2 regions of the Streptococcus sp. 27098_8_82 genome follow, and region 1 is predicted to be linked to the other one. Evidence: predicted binding sites of a transcription regulator. Region 1 holds the regulator's gene; the other holds the start of a gene.
The links. Region 1 encodes NrdR, which represses ribonucleotide reductase genes. Its sites were predicted from a motif close to ACACNATATATNGTGT; they were not measured.
Positions count from the first base shown of each region.

Region 2: a site for NrdR is predicted at 5,995-6,010, ahead of nrdH (glutaredoxin-like protein NrdH). Genes of this name have one in related genera too.

Region 1 is NZ_JAPVYB010000001.1:14,974-30,302, reverse strand. Features, by position in the region: gene der (ribosome biogenesis GTPase Der) at 1-1,289, opposite strand, end outside; gene O3627_RS00135 (NADPH-dependent oxidoreductase) at 1,332-2,048, opposite strand; gene dnaI (primosomal protein DnaI) at 2,045-2,944, opposite strand; gene O3627_RS00125 (helicase DnaB) at 2,945-4,129, opposite strand; gene nrdR (transcriptional regulator NrdR) at 4,130-4,603, opposite strand; gene O3627_RS00115 (endonuclease/exonuclease/phosphatase family protein) at 4,774-5,589, opposite strand; gene O3627_RS00110 (PTS transporter subunit IIBC) at 5,607-7,799, opposite strand; gene O3627_RS00105 (response regulator transcription factor) at 8,087-8,776, opposite strand; gene gndA (NADP-dependent phosphogluconate dehydrogenase) at 8,786-10,210, opposite strand; gene O3627_RS00095 (hypothetical protein) at 10,636-11,856, opposite strand; gene O3627_RS00090 (hypothetical protein) at 11,853-12,812, opposite strand; gene O3627_RS00085 (valine--tRNA ligase) at 12,881-15,329, opposite strand, start outside.
Region 2 is NZ_JAPVYB010000002.1:55,240-70,568, forward strand. Features, by position in the region: gene glgB (1,4-alpha-glucan branching protein GlgB) at 1-1,494, opposite strand, end outside; gene O3627_RS03600 (NADP-dependent glyceraldehyde-3-phosphate dehydrogenase) at 1,880-3,304, opposite strand; gene ptsP (phosphoenolpyruvate--protein phosphotransferase) at 3,540-5,273, opposite strand; gene O3627_RS03610 (phosphocarrier protein HPr) at 5,275-5,538, opposite strand; gene nrdH (glutaredoxin-like protein NrdH) at 6,137-6,355, shown strand; gene nrdE (class 1b ribonucleoside-diphosphate reductase subunit alpha) at 6,516-8,675, shown strand; gene nrdF (class 1b ribonucleoside-diphosphate reductase subunit beta) at 8,832-9,791, shown strand; gene O3627_RS03630 (hypothetical protein) at 9,848-10,153, opposite strand; gene O3627_RS03635 (DUF6287 domain-containing protein) at 10,230-10,844, opposite strand; gene O3627_RS03640 (XRE family transcriptional regulator) at 10,916-11,851, opposite strand; gene O3627_RS03645 (diacylglycerol kinase family protein) at 12,205-13,122, opposite strand; gene O3627_RS03650 (CPBP family intramembrane glutamic endopeptidase) at 13,284-13,937, opposite strand; gene O3627_RS03655 (CPBP family intramembrane glutamic endopeptidase) at 13,959-14,660, opposite strand; gene O3627_RS03660 (DUF3267 domain-containing protein) at 14,657-15,199, opposite strand; gene O3627_RS03665 (DUF3169 family protein) at 15,228-15,329, opposite strand, start outside.

The DNA.
Region 1 (15,329 bases):
AAGTGAATTGGGGTCCCTTCAAAGACAAAAGCCTTGCGGATTTGATTTTCTAGGAAACGCAGGTAAGAGAAGTGCATGAGTTCTTCTTCGTTGACAAAGATGACAAAAGTTGGCGGTTTGGTCGCTACCTGAGTCGCATAAAAAATCTTGAGACGCTTGCCCTTGTCAGTCGGTGTCGGATTAATCGCGATAGCATCCATGATAACATCATTGAGGACCGCAGAGGGAATACGGGTATTCTGACTCTGACTGATTTGCTTAATCATGTCCGGCAGCTTATGGAGACGCTGCTTGGTCAGGGCAGAGACAAAGATAATTGGCGCATAAGACAAATACTGGAACTGGTCTCGGATATCTTCTTCCCAGTCTTTCATGGTATGGTTGTCTTTTTCCAGTGTGTCCCACTTATTAACAACGATAACAATACCTTTTCCTGCTTCATGGGCAAAGCCAGCGATTCGCTTGTCGTACTCACGAATTCCTTCTTCAGCATTCAGCACCATCAGAACGACATCTGAGCGGTCAATGGCCCGCATAGCCCGCATGACAGAGTATTTCTCCGTATTTTCATAGACCTTGCCTGACTTGCGCATACCAGCCGTGTCGATCATGGTAAATTCCTGACCTTCACTGTCCGTAAAGACCGTATCAATAGCGTCACGCGTAGTACCGGCAACAGGACTGGCAATAACCCGCTCCTCACCCAAGATGGCATTGATCAAGCTAGACTTACCGACATTAGGACGGCCAATCAAACTAAACTTAATCATATCAGGATTTTCGACCACTTCTTCATTTGGCAGATTTTCAACGATTGCATCAAGAACATCTCCTGTACCAATCCCATGGACTGAGGAAACCGGGAATGGATCGCCCAAGCCCAGCGCATAGAAATCAAAAATCTCATTGCGCATTTCAGGATTGTCCACCTTATTGACCGCTAAAATAATCGGCTTATGAGTCTTATAGAGCATGCGAGCCACATACTCGTCCGCATCTGTAATACCTTCCTTGCCAGACACGACAAAAACGATAACATCTGCTTCGTCCATGGCGATCTCAGCCTGGTGTTTGATTTGCTCCATAAAAGGCGCGTCAACATCGTCAATTCCGCCCGTATCAATAATACTAAACTTGCGGTTGAGCCAGTTTGCCGTCGCATAGATTCGATCGCGGGTCACCCCTTCAACATCTTCCACAATGGAAATCCGCTCACCGGCAATCCGATTGAAGAGCGTTGATTTGCCGACATTGGGACGGCCGACAATGGCAATAGTTGGTAAGGCCATGTTTTTCCTCTTTCATTCTTTAGGACAGAGCCAAACTCCGTCCTATTTTTCTAATTTCTTTTCTTTGAATAGTTGGTCAATAGCCTGATTTGGCTCCTGACCAAATTGGGCAGCTAGGCGCTGACTCCAGGTTTCTTTAGCTCGCTCGCCGGCATATTCAGTCTGAACGCGGTCATAGGCTTGGATAGTTGAACGATCCTGTTCACGATATTCTTCCTCAAAGACCACTGCTTCATAAGGCAGACGTGGCTTGACTGCATGGTTCTGGTTGGGAGTTCCCAGAGCAATCCCAAAGACCGGATAAGTGTAGTCCGGTAGCTTGAAAAGCTCTGCTATTTGACTGGCAGCATAACGAACCAGTCCAATGATTACTCCGCCATAACCCAAACTTTCAGCTGCTAAGAGAGTATTTTGTCCAGCTAAAGCAGCATCTACTGAGCTAATCAGGAGATTTTCTGTTCCCTCAGGATAAAAGTCTTCCGAATGCATGTGAACGCCTTTTTGGGCACGATTGAGATCACCAACAAAAAGCAGGAAGGCCGAAGACTGCCGAATGGCTTCTTGAGGCACTAGGTCAAAGAGGGCTTCTTTTTTCTCTTTGCTTCGCACCACAATGATAGAGTAGGACTGAAAATTCTTCCAGCTGGACGCAGCCCGCCCCGCATCAATGATGGCACGCAATTCCTTATCCGAAATCTGCTCCTCAGTAAAGCGGCGAACAGACGTATGAGCATTCATCAAGTTAATTGTTTCATTCATCGGCGGTTCTCTCCTTCTAGGCGTACCTCCTGAGCCAGAAACTTAATTCGCTCCATAACCCGCTTGGCCTGCCAAGTCTCATCGCCATTCTTAGAGCTGGCAAAGTGACGCTCTAAATCCGCAAAACTAAAGTTAGAAGTAAAGAAAGTTGGCAGATTTTCCTGCATACGGTGCTGGAGAATGACCTGCAAAATCTCATCCCGCATCCAGGGGCTAGACTGCTCTGCACCGATATCATCCAAAATCAGCACTTGAGCCGTCTTGACCTGGTCAATCTTTTCCTTGACCAAGCCGGAACTGATCGCATTCTTAACATCCAAAACAAAGCTCGGATAGTGGAGCAGTGTCGTTGAAACACTGCGTTTTTCTGACAAATCGTGCGCCAGAGCAGCCATCATGTAGCTCTTACCGACTCCAAAATCCCCGTAGAGGTAAACAGCTTTCTGATAATGCGGAAACTCAGCAACGAAGTTGGTCAACAGTTCAAAAGCCTTGTAGCGGCCAACATCGTCCAGATCCACCTGAGCCAGACTAGCCTCCTTGAGACTGGCTGGTAAGCTGATAAGATTGAGACGGCTTCTAATAGCCTCCTGTCTCTCCTGCTCAATCAACTCAGGCGTCTCTTCATAGGCAACATCCGCATAGCCTTCATTTTTCACCAAGATTGGCTTATAACCCTTGGCAATATAGGTCTCATCCCCCAGCAAAAAGCGGTTGCGCTCCGTAATATACTGGTTAAACTTGGAGACACTACGCTGAATTTCAGCTTGGGTCAGCTTTTCCTGCTGGATAAAGGCCGCGACATCTGGGTCCGCCATAATCTGCTTGACCAGCTCCTGATAGTCAAACTGCCGCACCCTATTCATATGAGGCATATTCTGTCCTATTTTCTCCATTTATTCGCCTCCTCCTTCAAGTTTGGCTAAGAGCCGACGTTTCTGCTCTTCTAGCTCGGCCTGCTTCTCTGCACTCGTTTCGTTTTTATAATCCGGCTGACTCCAGTCAGGTACATTGCTTTTATAAGTTTTATTATTTCCTTTAAACTCCCCTTGCTTTTGAGATTTTATTTCCTTAGATAAAAACTCCACAGCATCTTCAGCTTGAATTAGTCCTCTATATGAATAATCATTCACTAATGCTTTAAAAAGATTAGCTTTTAGATTACTAGTATCCGTATATCTATTAAAATAATCAAACAGAGCTACATTTATTACTTCATCCAGCAAGCCAAGATTTTTAGCGTATTTTAATACTTCCTTTTCAGATCCAGTAATACCCGAATACTTACTCTCTTTAAATTCAGCCAGCACATCAATTGGAGTTTTAGATTTTGCTACTGAAATTAGAGATCTCTCCGAATCAGAAAATATCACTTTACTCGAATTTTGTGTTCTGCTCTTAAAAAAGTTCTTAATTCTTTTTATAGAAATAACATCATCAACAGCTGTTTCCTTAGCAACTTGATACACATCAAACCAAGATTTTTTATATTTTTCAGAAATGTTATAGAGAGCAATTATACTGTCATCCTTATTCTCGAACCTCAGTAAATCTCTAGCCATCAGTTGTTCAAAATGTTCTATTTCAAAATCATTTTTTGGTCGATTTGTAATAAAGTTTTCTCCTGAATCATCAAAAACATCTGAAAAGTTTTTTGATATTTTTTTCTCATGAATTAAATTTACTTTTTCAAAGTTCGAAACACATGTTTCACCTATTTTTTTTTCAAGTAAAGTTCTGTATACATTATGCTTTAAAAAATCTTGAGTAGATAACGGCGGATACAATACAATCCCAAAAATTTGTTGATTTTGAGAATCTTTTTGTTCATAAATTTCAATAAGCTGCATAGCTGACAGCAAATCAAAACTATCTTGTAAAGTATTAAAACCAAAATTCAAATGATTAAGTATTTCACTAAATTGATGTGGTTTACTACCGTTATCCCAGATAGCAACAAGAAATTGGTACACAGAAGAAGAGCCCATACCGATGATAGGCAAGTAACATCTAATCAAATCAGCAATATTCAAATTTACAAAATAATTTTTAATAAAGTAAAATTTATCATTTGGTTTCATTTATTTGTCCTTTTTCTTCTTGGACCCCTTGGTAATCTGCTTGAGCAGGCTTTCTAGCTCTCCCACATCCTTGAAACTCCGGTAAACACTGGCGAAACGAACGTAGGTGATTTCATCCAGCTCTGCTAGTTCATCCATGACTAAGGATCCAATATATTCACTATTGATTTCATTATCGCTCTGACTGCGGACCTTTTGCTCGATTCGGTTGACAATCTCCTCAATTTCGTCACTAGATACTGGTCGCTTTTGAGCCGAGCGAATAATACCGTTAAAAATCTTATCCCGAGAAAATTGCTCACGCGTCCCGTCCTTTTTGACAACAACTAGGGTTCTCTCTTCGACGCGCTCGTAGGTCGTAAAGCGGTGCTGACATTCCTCACACTCACGGCGGCGACGGATTGTATTCCCATCTTCTGCCTGTCTGCTATCAACTACACTTGATTTATTCCCACCACATTTTGGACAACGCATACCATTTCCTCCTAGAATCCTAATACTTCATTATAACACGTTTTCAAGAATAACAAAAGACAGCCGTTTGGGGTGTAAAATTACACTATTTCACCTTAAAAATATGTTTATCAAAAAGAAAAAGAGAGGCAAATCTGTTGCATTCTCAGTCTTGCCTCATCTTTTTACTATTATAAAGTCACTTGCACTTCTAAACCAAAGTGGTCACTGACAACAGGGGTTTCTTTCCCGTCAAAGACGACAGCGGAACGCTCAACGTCCATCCCTTGGCTAGTGAAAACATAATCTATCTTCAGAGCATGCTTATTATCATCCCAGCCTGCAATAATACCTTCTACTGTCGCCTCTCCGATAGCTTCTCTCGCAACGGCATGACTATCCTGCAGCTTCAGCGGACTGGCTAAGATGGTCTGGTAGCCTTGCTGGCCGACTGGATTGTTGAAATCTCCCATCAGAACCAGAGAACTTTCTGCTTTTAGAAGCTTTTCTTCAAGCTTAGCCCATTCCCCCTGGAAGCCTTTGTCCCACCAAGACAGATGGCAGGAGGCAATTGTCAGTAATTGACCTTCCACCTCAGTCTCGGCTAGCAAGACCTTGCGGGTATGGTAATCCCTAGGATCATTAACCTCTGATACCAGAACTTCTCTAGGAGTCAGCGGCTTTCTGGACAGAATTGCCACTCCTTCGTTATAAATATCAAACCCAATATGATTATAGGCCCAGGACCAATGATAGTCCAGTCCTGCATCAGCCAATTTTTCTACCAAACAAAGGGCAAAGTGGTCTTGATGAATCTCAATTGCGCCCTCAACCGCCTGATAGAAAGGAGCCTGAACAACCTGTTCAGACTCCGTTAATTGATTGACTTCCTGCAGGCAAATGACATCATATTTTTCTTGAAGAATGCGTTCTGCAAGCTGATTAAGCTTAGTTTCTTGCTCTTCTTCCATCCAACTATGAGTATTTAATGTCAGGAATTTTGCCATGATTTCTCTTTTCTATATTACAATTCAACCTTAGCAACAACTGTCTTAGCAGATGCTTGACCAAGTTTTTCTACTGTTACAGACTTGATAGCTGCTGCATTGGTGAAGACTACGATTGTTGAAGTTTCACGTCCTGCTTCCTTGATTGCTTCCAAGTCAGCTGTGACTAAAAGATCTCCAGCTGCAACTTTTTGACCTTCTGAAACATGAACTTCGAAAGGTTTACCTTCAAGGCTAACAGTTTCCAAACCAATGTGTACCAAGACTTCTAGACCGTTATCTGTCACAAGACCGATAGCGTGCTTGCTAGGGAAGACGCTAGTTACTGTACCAGCAACTGGTGAATAAATCTTACCATTTTCTGGCTCAACTGCAAATCCATCACCCATCATTTTTTGTGAGAAGACTGGATCTTTAACATCTGCCAAGTCAATGACTTGACCGTCCGCAACAGTTTCAACTTCCTCAGTCACACCTTTGTAAGTAACTTCGGCAGCTGCTGATTCTGCTTTTTGGCTCGGAAGTGTTTCAGGAATCACTTCACCAGAATCCAACAAGTCTTGAATATCAGATTTGAGAACGTCAGCTTTTGGTCCATAGATAGCCTGAACACCTTGGCCTTTCATAACCAAGCCCATAGCGCCTTCAGCTTTCCACTGTTCTTCTGTTCCAACTTTTTCAGCATCTTTGACAGTCACACGCAGACGAGTCATACATGCATCTACATCTACGATGTTAGCGCGACCACCCAGAAGGTTGATAACATTTACTGCTTGAGAAGCTTCAGCAACTTTACCGCCAGTTGACTCTGATGAAGAAGCTTCATCTGAACCATCTGCTGTTTCATAGTTACCGTTACGTCCTGGAGTTGCATAGTTGAACTTCTTGATCATGAAGTTAGAAATGAGGTACATCACAACACCAAATAGGATAGTTACCCAGATGAAGTTGATGATATCCATCCCTAAGCCAGCATTGATGGCCATAGGAGTACGGGTCAAGAATTCGATAGAACCGAATGAGTGCACACGAAGGTTAACGATGTCAGCCATTGCAAACGCAGCACCTTGTACAAATGCATAGATGATATACAGCGGTGTTGCAACGAACATGAACATGTACTCGATTGGCTCAGTAACCCCTGTCAAGAAGGTTGCCAAAGCAGTCGCAATCATCATACCTTTGTATTTGTGCTTCTTGTCAGCATCCACATTGTGATAGATAGCCGCCGCTACCCCCATAAGGATACCGAATGAACCAATCATCTGACCAACCTTGAATCGAGCTGGATGAACTGTATCAAGCAAGTGTTGGTAAGTAGAAGGATCAGCTGATTTCGTACCAACCAAGTCAGTTACCCAAGCCAACCATAGAGGGTCTTGACCAGCTACAGTTGTTCCCGCACCAGAACCAGTAATAACGTGGTAAACACCACCTAATTCTGTGTAGTTCATTGGAATGGTCAACATGTGGTGCAAACCAAATGGAAGCAAGAGACGTTCCAAAGTACCATAGATGAATGGTGCTAAAACTGGTGCAGTATCTTGTGAGTTAGCAATCCAAATACCAAAGCTGTTGATACCTGATTGAACAACTGGCCATACGAATGACAAAACAATTGCTACGATTACTGAGCGCAAGATAACAACGAAAGGTACAAAACGCTTACCATTGAAGAATGACAAAGCATCTGGCAATTTACGGAAATTATAGTATTTGTTATAAGCTGTCGCTCCAACAAAACCAGCAATAATTCCGACAAAGACACCCATGTTCAGAGCTGGTGACTCCAGAACGCTGATGAAATAATCAGAAACCTTAATTGACGCACCAAACATTGTTTTAACTACAGCTGCCTTATCTGAGAGCATATCGCTGGTAACGCCAAACATAACACCAGTGATACGGTTAATCAGGATAAAGGACAGACCTGCTGCGAAGGCACCGCCAGCACGTTCTTTTGCCCAGCTTCCACCGATAGCCAAAGCAAAGAGGATATGCAGGTTACCGATAACCCCCCAACCAATCTGCTCTAAGACACCGCCGATAGTGACTAAAACACCTAGATTTGGATTAATCATCGGGATCGATTTACCGATACTAATCATCAGTCCTGCTGCCGGCATAACAGCAACGACCACCATCAAAGCTTTACCGAATTTTTGCCAAAATTCAAAGCTAAAAATGTTCTTGAATGAATCTTTCATCATTCAGACCTCCTTATATTTTTTGCAAACCACTCCTTTTTGTGAAATCGTTTGCATGTCGATACATCTATTATAGCACGATTTTTTATTTTGTAAAGGCTTTTATAAAAAAATTTTCTCTTTTTTTGCACCTAAAATACTGCATTTTCTCTTCAAGAGTTATATTTTTGCCATATTCCAACGAAAACGATTGCATGAAATAACCACAAAGTCCGCATTATTTCTCCTATCAATACTGTAACAAGCGCAAAAAAACTCCGTCTCTCAAGGAGAACAGAGTTTTGAATTTTTTATTCTTGCATGGCATAACCAACACCGCGAACGGTTTTGATATAGCTTGGCTGCCCCTCCACATCAATTTTACTGCGCAGATAACGAATATAAACATCTACAACGTTGGTCTCGGTTGCACTCTCGTACTTCCAGACACGCTCCAGCAGTTGCTCACGGCTCATAACCTTATTGCTGCCCATCAGGGTAACCAGCAAATCGTACTCCCGCCGCGTCAGTGCAATGACTTCCTCACCGCGGTAAACTGTATGATTTTTAATATCCACTCGCAGATTGCGATAAGAGGTCGGAATTTTTAAGAGGCTGCAGTGCTGGTCGATAAAGTCGCGCCCGCGGAAAATGATAGAAACACGCTCCACTAAATCACTGATAATGAAAGGCTTGACTACGTAGGAAACAGCAAAATGCTGGATTGCTTCCTGCTGATCTGCAATCTCTTCGCGACTAGCCAGAACGATAATGACGGACGCTGGCTTAATCAAGCTCAGCTGCTGAGCAAAATCGCTGGCAGTCATATCTTGAAGATCATAGTTGAGCAAGAGCAAGTCATAATCCACATCTTTAGCCAAAGCCAGTCCCTCTTGACCAGTCTCAGCTAAATCTACAAGAAAGCCTTCCTTTTGCAGTTCCAAACTCACAAATCGGGCAAGATTTTTTTCATTTTCTACTAGTAAAATTCGCTTTGCCATAGGCCTATCCTATTTTTCGTCGTACCAAGAATAGTGGTAGGTACCTTCTTTGTCTTTACGGTTGTATGTATGAGCACCAAAGTAATCACGCTGTGCCTGAATCAGATTAGCTGGCAGATTTTCCGCACGGTAGCTATCAAAGTAAGCAATGGCACTGGAGAAGGTTGGTACTGGTACACCTGCTTGCACAGCCAAGCTGACAACATCACGGACTGCCTGTTGGTACTTAGCTGTAATATCCATGAAGTATTCATCTAAGAGCAGGTTTGCAAGGTCAGCATCACGGCTGTAAGCATCTGTAATTTTCTGAAGGAAGCGGGCACGGATGATACAGCCAGCACGCCAGATAGAAGCAATCTCTCCGAACGGCAGATTCCAATTATTTTCCTTAGAAGCTACACGCAACTGAGCAAATCCTTGAGCATAAGACATGATTTTTGAGAAGTAAAGAGCCTGACGGATCTTTTCAATCAACTCCGCCTTATCTCCCTCAAAGGTGAAAGCAGCTGGTTTTGGCAATACCTTGCTGGCAGTCACACGCTCATCTTTATAGGTAGAAATGTAACGCGCAAAGACTGACTCTGTAATCAATGGCAGTGGCACACCTAAATCCAAAGAAGATTGACTGGTCCACTTACCAGTTCCCTTATTGCCAGCTGCATCCAGAATGTAGTCAACGATTGGACCATCTTGACCTTCATCGTCCTTGCGTGTCAAGATATCCGCTGTAATCTCAATCAGATAGCTGTCCAGTTCGCCTTTGTTCCACTCTGTGAAGATATCTGCCATTTCACTAGCTGAAAGGCCCAGCAAGTGCTGCATAAGGTCATAACTCTCAGCGATAAGCTGCATATCTCCATATTCAATTCCGTTATGGACCATTTTTACATAGTGACCAGCGCCATCAGGACCGATATAGGTCACACATGGTGCACCGTCTTCAGGAGCTTTAGCAGAGATTTCTTCCAAGACATCCGCTACCAACTCATAAGCTTCTTTTTGACCACCCGGCATGATAGATGGCCCTTCCAATGCGCCCTTTTCACCACCAGAAACACCTGTACCGATGAAATTGATACCAGAGTTAGCCAACTCTTCATTACGGCGAATAGTATCCTTGTAGAAAGTATTCCCGCCGTCAATCAGAATATCGCCCTTATCCAAGTGAGGAAGCAAGGCCTGAATAGTCGCATCTGTACCAGGACCAGCTTGAACCATCAGCATAATCCGACGTGGCTTTTCGATAGAGTTCACAAAAGACTCTACATCATAGCTTGGCACAAAGTTCTTCTCAGGATGAGAGGCAATGACGTCCTCTGTCTTGTTTGCTGAGCGATTATAAATGGCAACTGTATAGCCACGAGATTCGATATTTAAGGCAAGGTTACGGCCCATAACAGCCATACCAACAACACCAAAATTTGCTTTAGTCATTATGTTCTCCTATAGTTTGTTTGTCTTATTTTATCATTTTTAAGGCTTAAAAGAAAGTATTAAGTCGGAGACGGATTGTGTGGGTGTATGTATAGAAAAACCAAGCTCAGATGTAACTGAACTTGGTTGTGGGAGTTTAAGGTAAAGTAGAGACTTTCATAATAATCTCCAAATGCCTTGTTGGAAATGCCTTCTTGCTGAACATCGTGAATATCACGACCACCAAATGAGTGTTTGAATGATTTAATCGATTTGCCTGACGTGTATTTTAATAAACTAATTGATTTACACCATTAGGAACTAGTTAGTCTATTCAAATATCAAATCAATTCCCCTAACATCTGATAAGAAAGCTGCAATGTTGTACTTCTCAGATCGGTTCGAACTTACAGAATTTGTTATGTAGTAATCTGCTTTCTAAAAGATTATTGTAATGGAAACTCTATATTAAATTGTACTAAAAACAATAATATCATAGGAATTAGCAATCTTAAAACAAGTATAATTAACAAGCATAGTAATAATAAGTTATACATGTTACAATACGATGGTTTCTTGATGAATTTGTTAAAGTCTTCTTTAGAAATAAACATTTGATTCACATAAAGATCTTTTAAACATTGATATTGTTTTCTAATATCACTAATATCTAAATTAAACATTATCATGATGATTAACAAAGCCATAATCAAAAGTAATAACAATACATTAGTTTTTTCTGAAGTTGAACAAATAATTCTTCTAAATAGATTTTGACCATCACTCTCTTTTATAAAATCAAAAATAATCAAAGAAAAAGCCGTTAGCCAACCAAATAATTTCGTATTTAAACTTGAGTTAGATTCACTAGTCATATTCGAAATTTTTATAAAGTCATCTTTTAAATTATTTTGAAGTTCAAAATAATGGTCTGTTTTTCCACTAACAATTCTATTAAAAATAGATTCTGCTTGATTTTTAATTAAGTCTAATCCATCGAGTTTTTTGTGTTTAATAATCAAACTTCGAATAATCTGCAACTTTACTTTATAAGCCTTACTATATTCTTGTTCATTAACAATCCATTCATAAATTTCTAATAATCCATCGGTAAAATTTCCTTTTCCAAATTCCGTTTCAAAGACAAAAGAATCTAAATCTCCTTCAAAAGTAAATTCGAGTCTATTTTGTTGTCTCTTTGTTCGATTAGCTAAAAGAAATAATACATATATGTTTATAAGATGGCGTACCCGATCACTTTTAGAACTATATTTTCCTTCGGACAAAAGTTCTAACGAAATGTTTAACTTTTCATATCCTACACCACGAATAATATTCAAACTAATAATTTTCAAGTAGTCTTCAGCATCAGATTTAGTAACTAAATTAAATGTATTAGTCGTCGAATCAAAACATTGTATATTATCATAATTTTTAATACATAATTTATCAAAAATTTGTTGTAAAGTATGACTTGATTTATCTATAAACTCTTCTTCAAAAATCCAAATATTTTTTTTATTATAGATATGGTACCCATCATGCTTTTTGACAGCAATACGATTTTTGACAGCAATCGGATTTGATTCAAAAGTTTGTCGTAAAGGAGAATTTAAATCTATAATCGCAGCAGTACTTTGCCATTTTGTTACTATACTATTAGTCATTCATCTATACCAAGATTTTGTAAAACTTGAGAGCGATACCTCTCCTGAATATCCAACTCTAATTTACCTGTATTGCTATTATATTCTACTTCCTGCCTATCTTTCATCTCAATAATATTATCCGTATAAATACTTGTTATATCAGATATTTGTAAAGATTTTTTAAAATGTTTAACAATCATTTTCTTAGATATATCAAATTCTGAATCTAAATCCAATGATCTTTCAGAAAAAATCTCACTTTCATCATTTGTATCCAACAAATTATTTTGAACTAATTTATTAGTTAGTTCAACCTTGTCGAAAGAAATACTTTCAAAAATATATTCTAATGATAACTCTTTAACCTCTTCATAGTTTTCTTTGTTTATAACTTCCTCAGAAAATAGTAAGTTTTTATTAATAAATTTAATCAATGTGTCAGTATTAGTATCACTATCTCTAAAAAGTTTTAAATCCAAAAATTTATTATACCAAAATTTTGCCGCAGTATTACTTTTATCAATAATGGTCACATTATCAAAATTATCCTCAAAAATACAAATCTTGTAGTAACTATTATCTAATCCTAAATCTTGTCTAATAGCAAATGTTTCGGGATCAATTGCATTCGTCGATTCTAGCTTTATCAACTTAATACGACTACCAATTTGCTCAATAAACAGGATACCTGTTCTAATCGTCTTATTTCGTTTTCCATCCTCATTTGTTTCTGCTGACAATAATTTATCGGCGAATTTTTTAAAATCAAAACTGTCTTTAGGGTCATGATTTTTAAATTCAAACAATACTGAAGTGTTTGTTTGTTTTTCAGGAGGTAAAATACACTTTACGGACAGATGAGATTTTTGATCACCTATCAAAAATTTAAACAACTCTCGGATATTTTTTAACTTTTCTTTATCGAGTGTCCGCTCTTCAACAACTTTATCAATGGAATATACTTTTATAGTCATACAAAACCTCATTATTAGTGTTGTTTTAATTATACCAAAAAAACCAGCAAATTGCCGAGGTTTATAGTTTATTTCACAAGTCTCCTCATCTCATCAATACGCGCCACTGTCGCATCGTACTTAGCTTGGTAGTCGGCTTGTTTGTCGCGTTCTTTTTGGACGACTTCTGGTTTGGCGTTGGCTACGAAACGCTCGTTAGAGAGTTTCTTGCCAACCATATCCAGTTCTTTCTGCCATTTGGCTAGTTCTTTTTCGAGACGAGCCAGTTCTTCCTCGATATTGAGGAGGTCTGCCAGCGGCAAGTAGATTTCTGCTCCTGTGATGATGCTAGACATGACCAGCTCTGGTACTGCAAGATCTGCTGCGATTTCCAAATGCTCAGGATTAGTGAAGCGCTTGATGTAGTTGACATTATCCTTGAAGAAGGTTTCCAGCGCGCTGTCTGTCGTCTTAATCAAGATAGTAATCGGCTTGCTTGGCGCCACATTGACCTCAGCTCTGCTATTGCGCACCGAACGGATCAGATCCTTGAGGGCTTCCACGCCAGCTGCTGCCTCGGCATTTTTAAACTCTGGACGAACCACTGGATAAGCCGCTGTCACAATGGTGCCTTCTGATATTTGACCAAAGATTTCCTCAGTCACAAAAGGCATGATTGGGTGAAGCAGGCGCAGGATTTGGTCCAGCGTGTAGAGGAGGACAGAGCGAGTGAGGACTTTCTCGTCGTCATTGTCGCTGTATAGGACTTCCTTAGTCAGCTCCACATACCAGTCGGCAAATTCATCCCAAATGAAGTTGTAGAGAATGTGCCCAGCTACACCAAACTCAAACTTATCGAAGTTCTCAGTGACCTTGCCAATGGTTTCGTTGAGATTGTGGAGAATCCAGCGATCGGTGACATTGCCTGCCTGACCAGCCGTCACTTGAGCGACATTCTCACGCGCCGCATCCAGCGTCAAGCCTTCATTGTTCATGAGGATGTAGCGGGAAATGTTCCAGATTTTGTTAATGAAGTTCCAAGAAGCATCCATTTTCTCGTAAGAGAAGCGCACGTCTTGACCTGGTGCAGAACCGTTTGAAAGGAACCAACGAAGCGCATCAGCACCGTATTTCTCGATAACATCCATTGGGTCAATCCCGTTACCGAGAGATTTAGACATCTTGCGTCCTTGCTCGTCACGAATGAGACCGTGAATCAGGACGTTTTGGAATGGCTGACGGCCAGTGAATTCCAAGGATTGGAAGATCATACGAGACACCCAGAAGAAGATGATGTCGTAACCTGTTACCAGGGTTGAAGTTGGGAAGTAACGTTTGAAGTCTGCTGAGTCGACATCCGGCCAGCCCATGGTTGAGAATGGCCAAAGAGCAGAACTGAACCAAGTATCCAAGACGTCTTCGTCCTGAGTCCATCCATCACCTTCTGGAGCTTCCTCACCGACGTACATTTCACCCTCAGCATTGTACCAAGCAGGGATTTGGTGACCCCACCAGAGCTGACGAGAGATAACCCAGTCGTGGACATTTTCCATCCATTGAAGGAAGGTATCGTTGAAACGAGGTGGGTAGAATTCAACCTTGTCTTCTGTATCTTGGTTGGCAATGGCATTTTTAGCCAATTGATCCATCTTGACAAACCACTGAGTAGACAAGCGTGGTTCAACCACAACACCTGTACGCTCTGAGTGACCAACACTGTGAACACGTTTTTCGATTTTAACAAGGGCACCAATTTCTTCCAATTTGGCAACGACTGCCTTACGGGCTTCAAAGCGATCCATGCCTGCAAATTCGAAGGCCAAGTCGTTCATAGTTCCGTCGTCGTTCATGACGTTGACTTGTGGCAAGTTATGACGCTGACCAACCAAGAAGTCGTTTGGATCGTGAGCCGGCGTGATTTTCACGACACCTGTACCAAATTCAGGATCCGCGTGCTCGTCTCCCACGATTGGAATCAATTTATTAGCGATAGGAAGGATGACGTTTTTACCAATCAAGTCCTTGTAGCGTGGATCTTCTGGATTGACTGCAACCGCAACATCCCCAAACATAGTCTCAGGACGAGTTGTCGCAACTTCAAGGGCGCGTGAGCCATCTTCCAGCATGTAGTTCATGTGGTAGAAGGCACCTTCGACGTCCTTATGAATCACCTCAATATCAGAAAGGGCTGTGCGAGCTGCTGGGTCCCAGTTGATGATAAACTCACCACGGTAGATCCACCCTTTCTTGTAAAGCTCCACAAAGACCTTGCGAACAGCTTTTGACAAGCCTTCGTCAAGGGTGAAACGCTCGCGAGAGTAATCTACAGAGAGGCCCATCTTGCCCCATTGTTCCTTGATAGTCGTCGCATACTCGTCTTTCCATTCCCAGACTTTATCTAGGAATTTTTCACGACCGAGGTCATAGCGGGAAATGCCTTGCTCCCGCAAGCGCTCCTCGACCTTAGCCTGAGTGGCAATCCCTGCGTGGTCCATCCCTGGTAGCCAAAGTGTATCAAAGCCTTGCATGCGCTTCTGA
Region 2 (15,329 bases), on a different contig from region 1:
AGTAAAGCCCTGCATCTTCTTGTTCATCTGATCGTCCAGATTCGACCATTCTAGTTGCTCTTCTGACTTCCATTCTAGGAACTGACCGAACTCTGATCCCATAAAGAGTAATTTCTTGCCCGGATGGCAGATTTGATAAGTCAGCAAGTTGCGGAGCCCTGCAAATTGATTGTAACGGTCACCCCACATCTTGTGCATGAGACTCTTCTTACCGTGAACCACTTCGTCGTGCGAGAATGGCAGGAGGAAGTTTTCAGAGAAAGCGTACATAAAGCTAAAGGTCACCAGATTAAAATCGTACTTACGATAAATCGGATCTTCTTCGTAGAAACGAAGGATATCATTCATCCAGCCCATATTCCACTTGTAGTCAAATCCAAGACCACCCAGCTCTCTCATACCAGTAATCTTGGTCTCTGAGGAGCTTTCTTCTGCAATCATCATAACATCAGGATGGGCTAGTTTGATAACCGTATTGAGGCGTTGCAGGAAGTAATAGCCTTCATAGTTACGATTGCCGCCATCTTTATTTGGCTGCCAAGGACCGCTGTCATAGTCCAGATAGAGCATATTGCTGACAGCATCAACCCGAATTCCGTCCAGATGATAAAAATCAATCCAGAATTTAATGCTGGAAATCAAGAAAGACTGAACCTGATTTTTACCCAAATCAAAGTTGAGAGCACCCCAGCCATAGTTATGAGCCCGATCGTGGTCCTGATACTCGAAAGTTGGTGTCCCATCATAGTAAGCCAAAGCATCATCATTAATAGTGAAGTGACCTGGTACCCAGTCCACAATGACCCCGATATTGTTCAAGTGACATTCTTCGACAAAGTCCTGAAATTCCTCAGGTGTGCCATAGGTATGCTCAAAGGCGAAGTAGCCCATGAGCTGATAGCCCCAGCTAAGTCCCAGCGGATGAGCCATAAGCGGCATGAATTCCACATGTGTGTAGTTCATCTCCACCAGATAAGGAATCAACTCTTCTTTTAACTGGGCAAAGCTATAAGGATTGCCGTCTTCATTGCGTTTCCAAGATCCGGCATGCACTTCATAGATATTGACCGGCCGAGAGAAGAAGCCCCAACGTTTCCGGCGTGCCAGCCAAAGACCATCTTTCCACTTCTTCTCAGGAATAGTGCGAATAACTGCTCCCGTGCCTGGACGCTCTTCCAGATAGATAGCCAGAGGATCAATTTTTAAAATTTCCTGACCACTGCTACGTTTGATATTGTACTTGTAAATATCTCCTTCCTTAGGTAGCTCTGTGAAGGCTTCCCAAACGCCCGCTTCATTTCGGACCATAGGAATCTGCTCTTCATACCAATTGGTGAAATCTCCAATCAAATGGACACTCTGAGCATTAGGTGCCCAAACGCGGAAAGAGTAGCCAGACTTGCCGTCCACTTCATCCTGATGCGCCCCTAGATAATGCTGTAAATGAAAGTTTTCACCTGTTGTAAAGGTTCTTAATGCTTCGTTCTTATCCATGCAATCACCTTTCTATTTGTAAGCGTTTTCTATAATACTATTCTACATTATTTTTATCTCTTTTTCAAGTAAATTTCAAATATCCTTACGGAAAATTACTAAAACCGAACATTAGCTGAAATTAGTAATAAATGAGAGAGAAAACACTGCATTTTGTGTCTCTCAGTATATTTTAATTCCTTTTTCGCTAAATATAGGAGCTATCCAAAACAAGAAAAAGATGAAAATTTTCATAAAGATATAGACCAATATGTAAATTTACATTTTAAAATAATAAGCAATTAAACATATAAATGCTTGATTCTTTTCAAATGGTTCGATAATCTTGTTAAATTTACAAGTTCATCAAGGTAAGAAAAAAGACCGCACAAAGCCGCCTTTCTCATTATTTCACATCAAACACGATGGATTTCACTTGTGTCATCGCTTCGATACTGTAACGAATCCCTTGCACTCCTGCTCCAGATCCCTTAACACCAAGGAATGGGAAGTTATCTGGACCACGTTGGGTCTTATTATTGATGTGTACAGTACCCACTTCCAGTTTCTCAGCAATTTCAAATGCTTTCGGGAAATCATTTGTAAAGACTGAAGATTGAAGACCAAATTCTGACTGGTTACAGATCTGGATAGCCTCCTCAACGGAAGTCACACGAATAATCGGAAGAACAGGACCAAATGGCTCTTCCCAAGCTAATTTCATATCCAGTGTCACATGGTCAAACAAGGCAGGCCAGATGAGATTTGCTTCACGTTTGATTTCTGTCAAGGCTGACGCTCCCTTTTCCTGAGCATCTTCAATCAAGCCCCAGATGAAATCTGCTGATGCATGATCAATGACTGGTGTGATATCCGCATTATCAAAGGGATCACCAACCGTCAGTTTCTCTACCTCTGCCTTAATCAGCGCCGCTAATTTATCTGCTACGCTCTCCATGACAATGACACGTTTAATAGCCGTACAGCGCTGGCCGGAATAACTGTATGCCCCGCCAACAATCTGCTTAGCTGCATGCTCCAAGTCAGCATCTTCCAGCACAACTGCAGCATCCTTACCACCCAATTCTAACATAATTGGACGCATACCAGCTAACTTCCCGATGCGCTCACCGATTGGGGTGGAGCCAGTAAAGTTAATGTAGTTTACTTCCTTATGCTCAATGATGTAATCCCCGATTTCTGAACCACGTCCTGTGATGGTATTGAAAACTCCAGCAGGCAGACCAGCCTCAGCAAAAGCTTGAGCCAGGAGCAGACCAGAAATTGAACCTTGAGTAGGTGGCTTAAACATCACGACGTTTCCGCCGATAAGGGCAGGAGCAATTTTGGAACCAGACAGGTTGACTGGGTAGTTAAATGGCGCAATGGCCAGTACAACTCCTACAGGCTCACGACGAACCACAGCCAATTTTTTCTTGCTGGCAGCTTCAAAGCCGCCACCTTCCATAACCTGACCGTGAATACGAATGCCTTCTTCAGCCGCATAGCGAATCAAGTCTGCTGTCCGGACTACCTCTCCGACTGCCGCTTTGATCCCCTTGGCAACTTCCTTTGCAAGAATTTCGCCAATCTTCTCCTGATCGCGCTCCAAAATATCCGCAACCTTATGCAAATAAGCTGCACGTTCAACTGCTGAAAGAGCTCGCCAAGCTGGCAAAGCCGCACGAGCGCTTGCCATCGCATAGTCAACCTCTGCCTGAGTCATGGCAGGCACAGTTCCTAAAATCTTATTGTTGATAGGAGATGAGATGGTAATTTCATTTTCAGAAACTTTCCACTCTCCATTTATATAGTTTTTATATTGTGTCACGTGTCCCCTCCAAAATGTTATTAAATATTATTTTACCAAATTTTCTGAAAATTTCAACCAAAAGTTATAAATTTAAAGAATTTTTTCACAATTAAGATAGATTATCTAATTTTGTTCATATTAGATCTGCTTATTTTCTGTTTTCTTTGATTTCAACTTTCTACACAAGCTTCACTATGCCTCTGAAGAAAACTAAAAAAGACCAGGAAATTTTTCCTGATCCTAATTTTTCAGATTAATCGAAGTTCAGATATTCTTTTTCAAGTTCAAGAACTTCTTCCATCGTTGCACATTCAGTCAGTGCACGCTGAGCCAGTTCTTCCATCTTCTTCGTATCCAGCTTCTTCATGAGGCTACGAGTCCGAAGAACAGAAGTCGCACTCATAGAGAATTCATCCAAGCCCATACCTACGAGCAATGGCACCGCAGTTTGATCGCCAGCCATTTCTCCACACATACCTGCCCACTTGCCTTCAGCATGAGCTGCCTTGATAACATTGTTGATCAAGCGAAGGATAGATGGGTTGTAAGGTTGATAGAGGTAAGAGACTTGCTCATTCATCCGGTCAGCCGCCATAGTGTACTGGATCAAGTCATTAGTACCGATAGAGAAGAAGTCTACTTCCTTGGCAAATTGATCTGCGAGCATAGCTGCTGCTGGGATTTCAATCATGATACCTACTTGGATATTGTCTGCTACTGCAACGCCTTCAGCTTGCAGCTTAGCTTTTTCTTCATCATAAACCGCTTTAGCTTTACGGAATTCTGTCAGAAGGGCTACCATTGGGAACATGATGCGCAATTGTCCATGTACAGAAGCACGCAAGAGTGCGCGGATTTGTGTACGGAACATAGCATCGCCAGTTTCAGAGATAGAGATACGCAAAGCACGGAAACCAAGGAATGGGTTCATTTCATGCGGCATATCGAAGTAAGGAAGCTCCTTATCTCCACCAATGTCCATTGTACGAACAACTACTGGTTTTCCATTCATGCCTTCAAGCACAGCCTTGTATGCTTCATACTGCTCATCTTCTGTCGGGAAGTCTTGAGAGTCCATATAAAGGAACTCAGTACGGTAAAGACCAACCGCTTCTGCACCGTTAGCATTGACACCTTCAACGTCTTTTGGCGTACCGATATTGGCTGCCAATTCGAAGTGCTTGCCATCTGCAGTCACAGTCTGAGCATCCTTAAGCAATTCCCATTCAGCTTTTTGCTTAGCATAAGCCTCACCAGCTGCTTTAAATGCTGCGATTTGCTCTTCAGTTGGATTGATAATCACTTCACCAGTGATACCGTTAGCTGCAATCACATCGCCGTCTTTTACAAGCTCAGTAATATTATTAGTTCCCAATACTGCTGCGATTTCAAGCGTACGTGCCATGATAGCAGAGTGGCTTGTCCGGCCGCCGATATTAGTTACAAAAGCTTTAACAAATTTCTTATCCAGCTGTGCTGTATCAGAAGGAGTCAAGTCATGAGCAATCACAACTGATTCTTCATTGATAGACGCTGGGTTTGGCAATTTCTTGCCCAAAAGGTTAGCAAGAACACGCTTCGTCACGTCGCGGATATCTGCCGCACGTTCCTGCATATATGGATTGTCGTCCATGTTTTCAAAGAGAGTGATAAACATGTCCGTTACTTCTTTCAGACCAGCTTCTGCATTGGTCTTTTTCGCACGGATTGTTTCTTTGATTTGCCCAACCATTTCAGGGTCAGCAAGTACCATTAAGTGAGCGTCAAACACCTGAGCGGCTTCCTCACCAAGGCTATCTACTGCTTTCTCACGGATAACAGAAAGCTCGTTCTGTGAAGCTTCAAGAGCTGCATCCAAACGAGCCTCTTCTGCATTTGTATCTTCGACTGAAACAGTCTCAAATGATAAATCCGGTTGAACTAATAGATATGCCTTAGCAACGGCAACACCGTCAGATGCTGCAATTCCTTTAAGCATTTCTGTCATATTAAGCCAATCCTTCTTTTTCCATTGTTTCAGAGATTGCAGCGATAGCATCGTCTGCATCTGCGCCTTCAGCTGAGATCTTAACATCAGCTCCTTGGCCAACACCGAGACTCATAACACCCATGATAGATTTCAAGTTTACTGATTTACCTTTGTATTCAAGCGTGATGTCAGAAGCGAATTTGCTAGCAGTTTGAACCAACAAAGTTGCTGGACGTGCGTGAATACCTGTTTCTGCTACAATGTGGAAATCTTTAGAAGCCATAGTTAGACTCTCCTTTTAAATAATTCTTTTTGAGTTATTGTGATAACCCTTACAAGTTGATATTATATCACCTTTTGAAATCTTTTTCAAGAATTTTATAGCCCGCTTACAAAATATTTCTTAGGAAATGAAAACTCTTCTTATTATATTGAAGAGAGAATTTTCGAGCAAAATCCCACATTCCCCAAGCTTTATTCAAAAATGTCTGCCACCAAATTTTCAATTGTTAATTTCTTATTTTATAGAAACTAATTGTTATAAAATAAGAATATAAACTCCTCCCTCCACTCCTCCTAGTGATTCCCTAAATTCTGTAACACAAGATATTGGATTTTGGTTTTTGGGAGGAAAAGCTTCCAGTCATTTATCTAACATTTTAAGACTTGTTTAAGCATTGCCGCATCAGCATTTTGCTCCTTTTCTGCAATTTTTCACTTCTTTTCACCGCTTATACAAACACTATATATTGTATTGTAATCTATCCTATAACAAAATATCACACAATATTTAGTTCAAAACTATTGACATTCTATTTTCTTTTAGATATACTAGTTTCGTATTATTTAAAAGAAAAAACGAAAGTTTAGAGGAATTTTTAATGGTAACTATTTACTCAAAAAACAACTGCGTTCAGTGCAAAATGACCAAGCGCTTCTTAGATACTAATCATGTAGAATACCGCGAAATCAACTTGGATGAACAGCCAGAATTCATCGACCATGTCAAAGATCTTGGTTTCAACGCTGCTCCTGTGATTCAGACAGCAACTGAGGCATTTTCTGGTTTCCAACCTGGTAAATTGAAAAAACTGTCTTAATGTAGTTTATTTTGAGGGCGGCGCGCCTTGATTGGGAGATAAACTAAAAGACAGATTATCAGGGCAAACTGCAGCTCCTATGCTCATAGGGGCCGTTTCTTTTGTAAGGCGGATATTTTTCCGCTAGCTAATTATCTTATTTATATAGAAAAGGAAAAACATGGGACTCAAACATTTAGAGGATGTGACATACTTCCGACTCAACAACGAAATCAACCGTCCAGTTAATGGTCAGATTATGCTTCATAAAGACCAAGAAGCCTTAAAAGCTTTTTTTAAAGAAAACGTTGAGCCAAACACCAAGCAATTTTCTTCTATCACAGAAAAAATTAAATATTTAATAGAAGAAAACTATTTGGAAAAGGAATTTATTGAACTTTATTCTCCGGAATACATCGAGGAGCTGACTGCTTTTATCCATGCTCAAGATTTCAAGTTCAAATCTTTCATGGCTGCTTATAAGTTCTACAACCAGTATGCTCTGAAGACAAATGATGGCGAATACTATCTGGAAAGCATGGAGGATCGGGTACTCTTCAACGCCCTCTACTTTGCCAACGGAGATGAAGCCATTGCCAAGGATATTGCCAATGAAATTATCCACCAGCGCTACCAACCGGCTACACCAAGCTTCCTCAACGCTGGTCGGGCTCGTCGCGGCGAATTGGTTTCCTGCTTCCTCATCCAAGTAACAGATGATATGAACTCAATCGGCCGCTCCATCAACTCTGCCCTGCAGTTGTCTCGTATCGGAGGCGGGGTCGGTATTTCCCTCAGCAATCTGCGGGAAGCTGGAGCACCTATCAAGGGTTATGAGGGAGCTGCGTCTGGGGTTGTGCCTGTTATGAAACTCTTTGAGGACAGCTTCTCCTACTCTAACCAGCTGGGTCAACGTCAGGGAGCTGGAGTTGTTTACCTCAATGTCTTCCACCCAGATATCATCGCCTTCCTTTCTACCAAGAAAGAAAATGCCGACGAAAAAGTTCGGGTTAAAACCCTCTCACTCGGTGTTGTCATTCCGGATAAGTTCTACGAATTAGCGCGTAAAAATGAAGAAATGTACCTCTTCAGCCCCTATTCTGTTGAACGTGAGTATGGAGTGCCATTTGCCTACCTCGACATCACTGAAAAGTATGATGAGTTGGTCGCTAATCCAAATATCACCAAGACCAAGATCAAGGCTCGTGATTTGGAAACAGAGATTTCCAAACTCCAACAAGAATCTGGCTATCCTTATGTCGTAAACATTGATACCGCCAACCGTTCAAATCCAATTGACGGTAAAATCGTCATGAGTAACCTTTGCTCTGAAATCCTGCAAGTACAAGAGCCTAGCCTTTTGAATGATGCGCAAGAGTATCTTCACCTAGGAACAGATGTATCATGTAACTTAGGCTCTACCAACGTTGTCAACATGATGACTTCGCCTGACTTCGGAAAATCCATCCGGACTATGACACGCGCCTTGACCTTTGTCACAGACAGCTCACACATCACAGCTGTGCCTTCTATCGACAATGGTAACAGTCTGGCGCACACCTTTGGTCTGGGAGCCATGGGACTGCACAGCTACTTGGCACAGCAGCTAATCGATTATGGATCAGCGGAAGCTGTAGAGTTCACTAGCATCTACTTCATGCTCATGAACTACTGGACTTTAGTCGAGTCTAACAATATCGCTCGCGAGCGTGGCGTGACCTTCCATAACTTTGAAAAATCTGATTATGCTAACGGAACTTACTTTGCCAAGTACCTGACGGGTGAATTTGTACCTAAGTCTGACCGTGTCAAAGAACTCTTCGCAGGCATCTTTATCCCGTCTGCAGAGGATTGGGCAGAGTTGCGCGACAAGATCAAGGCTGATGGTCTCTACCACCAAAACCGCCTGGCCGTTGCACCAAATGGCTCTATCAGCTACATCAATGACGTTTCTGCTTCAATTCATCCAATTACTCAGCGGATCGAAGAACGTCAAGAAAAGAAAATCGGTAAGATCTACTATCCTGCTGCTGGTCTGTCAACTGAGACTATTCCTTACTATACCAGCGCCTATGACATGGATATGCGCAAGGTTATCGATGTCTACGCAGCCGCAACTGAGCATGTGGACCAAGGTCTTTCCCTGACTCTCTTTATGCGCAGCGATATCCCTAAAGGCCTCTACGAATGGAAAAAAGAAAGCAAGCAAACAACCCGCGACCTTTCTATCCTGCGTAACTACGCCTTCAACAAAGGTATCAAGTCCATCTACTACGTCCGCACCTTCACTGATGATGGCGGCGAAGTAGGTGCCAACCAATGTGAAAGCTGTGTCATCTAACAAGAGATTTTAGAAAAAGAAAAGGAAATTCGACCATGTCACAATTTTACCTTCCTCATCATTGTCAGGAAGGTAAAATCGTGAAGCATTAGGACAGTATCCAAGAAGTGATAGCTGATACCACATCAGGTCGTACCATCTACTAAAGGAGAAAGAATGCAAACTTACTACAAAGCCATTAACTGGAACGCTATCGAAGATGTCATCGATAAGTCCACCTGGGAAAAACTGACTGAGCAATTCTGGCTGGATACGCGGATTCCCCTATCCAATGACCTGGATGACTGGAGAAAGCTGTCTCACAAGGAAAAAGACCTGGTCGGCAAGGTCTTCGGTGGCCTGACCCTGCTGGATACTCTCCAGTCTGAGTCTGGTGTGGATGCCCTACGTAAGGATGTCCGCACAGCCCACGAAGAAGCTGTCTTCAACAACATTCAATTTATGGAGTCCGTTCACGCCAAGTCTTACTCTTCTATCTTTTCTACGCTCAATACCAAGTCAGAAATCGATGAAATCTTTGCTTGGACCAACACCAATCCATACTTGCAAAAGAAAGCTGAGATTATCAACGAAATTTACCTGAACGGTACTCCTCTGGAGAAAAAAGTAGCCAGCGTTTTCTTGGAAACCTTCCTCTTCTACTCTGGTTTCTTCACTCCACTCTACTATCTGGGTAATAACAAGCTGGCCAACGTTGCTGAGATTATCAAGCTGATTATCCGTGACGAGTCTGTCCATGGAACCTATATCGGCTATAAGTTCCAGCTAGCTTTTAACGAGCTGCCAGAAGACGAGCAAGAAAAACTCAAAGAATGGATGTATGACCTGCTCTACACCCTCTATGAAAATGAAGAAGGCTACACTGAAAGCCTCTATGACACAGTCGGCTGGACCGAAGAGGTCAAGACCTTCCTGCGCTACAATGCCAACAAGGCTCTGATGAATCTGGGACAGGATCCCCTCTTCCCAGACTCAGCGGACGATGTCAATCCTATCGTCATGAACGGTATCTCAACCGGTACCTCCAACCATGACTTCTTCTCCCAAGTGGGTAACGGCTACCTGCTAGGCGAAGTTGAAGCCATGCAGGATGACGACTATAATTACGGTTTATAGACAAAGAACCCCTCTTTCCAAAATCCGGAAAGAGGGGTTTTTGATTGACTATTAATCTATTGATTATCGTAGATATATTCTTCCAGATGTTCTGCGACTGTAATCTCAACTCCAGCCTCAGATGTTAGATAAATCACGGTACAGTCATGAGCTGGGACAATAGGAAATAAAAAGGGCTTCATATTTTGATAAATTCTATACATCCGCCTTTGACTCGTTGGATTTTCCAGATAAAGCTTGCTGTCACCACCAGAAAAGTCAGCCGGCAGAAGGGCATAGTAAGCCACCAAAGCTCCATTTTCATCCAATACTCTAATCTTATTTAAGTCCTCAGCTATTTTTTTCATCATTAAGGTGGCCATTTTTTACTCCCTTCATGTCTTTATCCAAATAAAGGTGGAGCTGGGAACATCATCCCTAACCCCACCTATACAGTAACTAATTAGATACGCGATAATACGGATGCTGTGAAGCAGTGATAGCATCTTGTCCAACTCGAATCTGTGCTTTAGGATTCTCGTTTCCCGTATCAGGCAAAACAGCTCCTTCTGGAATTACTAAAAAGGTTGCGCTACTGCTACCAGCAGTATAAGCAAGAGTAGATACATAACTACCATCGCTTACTTGACCTTTTAGTAAAGTATAATCGCTGGATTCTTTTCCATTCAGAGTATGAGAAACAACCCCTTGATTATTCAATACTATCGCATCCCCCAAATCATTTTGCCAAGTACCGGCTACACTCGAAAAATCTCCTGCTGCCAAAGCATTGACATCAATACCCGCTGCTGGAGTGGCTGGGTCTTTCGTGTCAGACTTTGTTTCATTTTTAGGCTCAGCTTCAGAAGATGCCGACGCTACATCAGTTTCATCTTGGCTAGCTGATTGAACAACTTTCGCTTCAGATTTGACATCTGATTTAGAAGTTTGAACTGTTTGACTAGAGCTGCTATTTTGAGATGTTTGCTTCTCCTGCTGTTTACTGCAAGCACCAAGCAAGATAATAGAAGAAGCGAGCGCAGTCGCAAGAAACATTAATTTTGCATTTTTCATAAAAGGACCTCCTTTAGGTTTGCCTAATTATAACACGAAAGATTTTGCCAAAACAGGACATAGATGTCCTGTTAGCCTTGATGATAGATCTGAAGTTCTTTATTCCACTCCTCAGACATTTTTTTAGATAGAAAAGTATGACCTAACAATTTCGCCAGCGTCAGTCCCTCTTCGTAGTATTGTTGAGCCTTTTTCTCGTCCTTGTGTACGAAAAGCTCATATTCTCCCTCTAACATTCTTATCAGCGGTTTCTTTTGATAGTCCTCTGTCAATTCCATGATTATATTAAGTTTGTTGAGTGTATCTTTTGTATAAATGAACTCTTTTCGCTCGCACTCAATACCTGGGATTGTCAGTAGAGCATCTCGCATGAGAAAGAGATATTCATTTGGAATATAGTCAACTGACTGCAGTAATCGCTGAGCGATTCTTGCATATAATTCCTTATCAAACTTAGCTGACCGAATCTCCTCTTCATCTCCCACATAGATCTGATAGAGCTGGATGTAGAGTAAATCATTCACGTCATAATGCTTTTTACTCTGCAAATCGTCCAAATGCTTGGCAAAGAGAGTCATTCCATACTTATGGAATTTCTCAGAAGTATAAGTATAAATCTTTGATTGCAAGATATCCATTACATTCTGCTCAGCTTCTGGCAAATCATCATAATAAACTTCAAAAATTTCATCTATGATATGCTCCAATTCGAACAAAGCTTCGGTATTGCCATAAGTGGTCGTCCGAATCAGCTTATACTTCAAGCGCTGGTAATCAGCAGGTAGAGCTGCATCTTCTTTTTTACTTCCTGTCAAAGTTGTCAAATCGACCTCTAGACAGAAAGCCAGATATTCTAAAGTAGAGAGAGTCGGCTGGGAAATGCCTGACTCCAAACGGGTTAACTGCCGTATAGAAAGCTTTGACTCATCACCACACAATTGCTCCTTGGTCCAGCCCCTATTTAATCGAAGCTGTTTCAAATGCTGTCCAAATTCTTTTCCTTGCATCGTCAATTCCCCTCCCAAATAAATTAGGAAACCTTTGCTTATGTTATCATGTTATTCTAGATTTATTATAGCATAACTGGAAAGATTTTACTAATAAAATTCTAAAAAGATTACTTCCTTTTCTCAGTGATGAAATCTACCTAACTGTTGCAACAGTTAGGTAGAGCGGAGCTATTGAGACCTTAGGCTCAATAGCTAGTCATGGAACTCTGCAGGAGGTCGCTGACGTCCGCCATCACTTGAGAAAAGTATGTAAATCTAAAAATTAGCATATTACAAATATTAAAGGACCCCAAACTTAAAAGTTTGGAGTCCTTCTACCATATTCTTTTTTGAGTCTAAACACAAAAAAACTAGCAATAAACATTCAAGTGAGATGGCAAGACACGAATCGTTACTGGCAGTTGGTCGCCCTCATCTCCGTCAACGTTGACGCTGAGCTCTGCGTTATTGTCAGCCAACTCAACTGTGATTTCCTTAAAGGTCAGATACTCGATATTATTACTTTCTTCGCCATTGCCCGAAATCAAATCCGGCACAGAAACCAAGGTATCCAAGAGATTTTTATCCTTAAGATACAAGAGATGAAGCAAGCCGTCATTGACAGTGGCTTCAGGGAGAATACTCTCGAAACCTCCGATTGAGTTGGTAGAGCCAATCAAGAGTGTACTGCTCTTTATCGTGCGCTCTTCTCCATCAATCTTCAAGTGAAATTCGTAAAAACTAGTATCCATCAACTGCTTTAAACCAGAGATAAAGTAGGCAAACTTACCCCACTTGGTCTTGTCTTCAGAATCTACATTGTTGATTGACTCTGGAATAGTTCCAATGGCAACCACATTCATAAAGTACTGGTCATTAATCTTACCGATATCAAGTGGCTTGACTTTGTTGATATCGAGATTCTGGATGGCTTCTTCAGCGTCCAGGGGAATGCCAAGAGCACGCGCCAAGTCATTGACCGTACCAAGTGGAAAGAAGCCAAAAGTCGGACGATAGTCTAGTTCAGCCAGGCCGCTGATTCCTTCATTGACTGTTCCATCGCCACCCATGACAAAGACGCTATCATAACGGTCTTCTGCTGCTTGCTTAGCAAAAGCCGCTGCGTCTCCGCCTTTTTCAGTATGCTTGACCACTACCTCATCGAAACATTCTGCCAGCTTTTCTCTTGCCAAGTCTTCATAGGACTTGGCTTTTTCGCCTCCCGAGCTAGGGTTGACAATTAATAGGACTTTAGACATAAAGAAACCTCTTTTCATTTGATAGCTCATTATACCATCTGGAAAACACTTTCACAAGAATTTGAAACTGCTGGCTTTCGAAAGACCAGAACAGCAGTTTAGTATTTAAAATCCATTCCACAGAAAAACACTTCTGACGTTAGACTTTTCTGCCTAACTTTAGAAGTGCTGTCTTATATTTAGTTTTTCTATTAAAAGAAGACAATAAGAACAAAGGCAATTAGGTTATTGGCCAGATGTAGGCCAATTGAGTAGCGCAGATCCTTCTTAGCCAAATAGCCTAGGCCAAAGATTGCCCCTAAGATGAAGTAAATGAGAAACTGGACAAGAGTGCCCGGCATGTGCAGAAGAGAGAAAAAGCTGGCAGATACAGTTAAATAGAGCAGGATTTTCGCTAAGCTATTTTGGTTGGGAAAGAGAAACTTAGCCAAAAATCCTCGTGTCAGCAACTCCTCAAGAATAGGAGCAAAGATTACCATGTATAGGAAGGCAAAGGCTGGCTGCTGCTGAATCAATTGTACAGCAGTGTTCTGATTGGCAGAAGATTCAATAGGAACGAGCTGCTGGAAGATGATAAAAGCAAGCAAGAGGGCGCTGGGAAGCCAGATAGAACTGGTCAGCTTGGTATTTTTGATTTCCAGTTTCAAATCTTTCTGGTACCATTTCCACATGGCAAAAGAATAGAGACTGGCAAGTATGACAAAGATTGGCAAAATCAATAGTTGAGAAAATCCTCCTGCCAGATAACGAACAGTATAGGCAACTATAGTAAAAAAGATAAAGAGATAAGACAAAAAAGCTAGTAAATATAATCCAAAATTAGTAAGAAAAGTTTTTAATTTCATAGTGACTCCTTATAGTTTGCTTTACTGAAACATAGCTAGCAGCAGTATTATAGCCATAGGAAGATTGTTCAGGATATGAACCAACATGGAATCTTTTATATTCCCCCGACGAGCATAGGATAAATATAAAACCAGTCCAAGTGCAAAATAAATTGGAAACTCTGTCAATTGAGTGATATGAGGCAGGGTGAAGACCACAGAAGTCACAATAGCAGGCAAAACTTTTTGATTATTTTTGAAAAAGAAGGCAGTTCCAAAACCGCGGAAAATTAGTTCTTCCATGATAGGAGCGATAAAAGCAATCGTTGCAACAAAGAGCAAGGCAAAGAAGATATGCTGCGAAGACATCATTCCCCCCAGCCCTTGTATGGCGCTGTCATTACTGGTCTGGGAATTGCCGCTCAGGATGAGATTGAGATAAACACCGACAATAGCAGCCACTCTGGCAAGGAAAAAGAATAGAAAAGCAAAACCGATGTCCTTGCCAGACTGTTTGAATTTTTTCTTTTCTTCAGGCTCATGCTTCTGATAGCGCCGCCACAAGCTACGAAAAATCAGGAAAACTAAAATCAGATACAAGGCTACCAATAAGATTTCTGCATAAATAGGTAAATTCTTCCCGAGCCTTAAGAATAGCATTGGAGCAGCATTTATAAGGAGGCTAAGAGCAATTAAGCCTATCCATTTTACAAGTCCTAAAGCAGTTGATTTGAAGTTGTTCATTTTGTATTCTCCTTTTGATAAATATTGATACCGACTTCCGTATCCTCAACAGCAATATCTCCCTTCTGCTGGAGAATAGTGGCAGCGAGGAAAAAATCTCCTGCACAGCCAGCTGCATGGAAGCTAGCAAGGACGATATAAGAAGCCGCAGTTAAAATATGCAAGCCATAGATCAAGGTCAGGGCTAGGCTAATCAGAAAGAAAGGTGCCAGGATAATGACGAGCATCCTTTTCCGACTGTAACGACTCCCTGGGCTGGTCGCATAGGCCATGCCGCTCTTAAAACCAAACTTGACCTTGGTATTTTCATCTCCCAAGACCTTGAAGAAAAAGCCGTGGATCAGCTCATGGATGACCATTAGAACAAGGAGGTAGAGTAAGTCAAAGAAATGAAAAACTTCGCTGCCCTTACCATACATTAGAATAGCAATCCAAGTAAAGAGAGCTAGAAAAGGGAAGATCAGCAACACAGCCGTTATATTCAGAGCCAGATTGACCTTTTTATTATGGATAAAATCAAGTTCTTTCAGTAGTTTCATAATTTCCGCCTTTCATCGGGAAATAAGCTTATTTGAAATATTTTCTTACCATTGGATAATACATAAGATTGATATAGATATGGATTACCACTAGGACGACAAAGCCGGAAACGACATTGAGGGGTGTGAA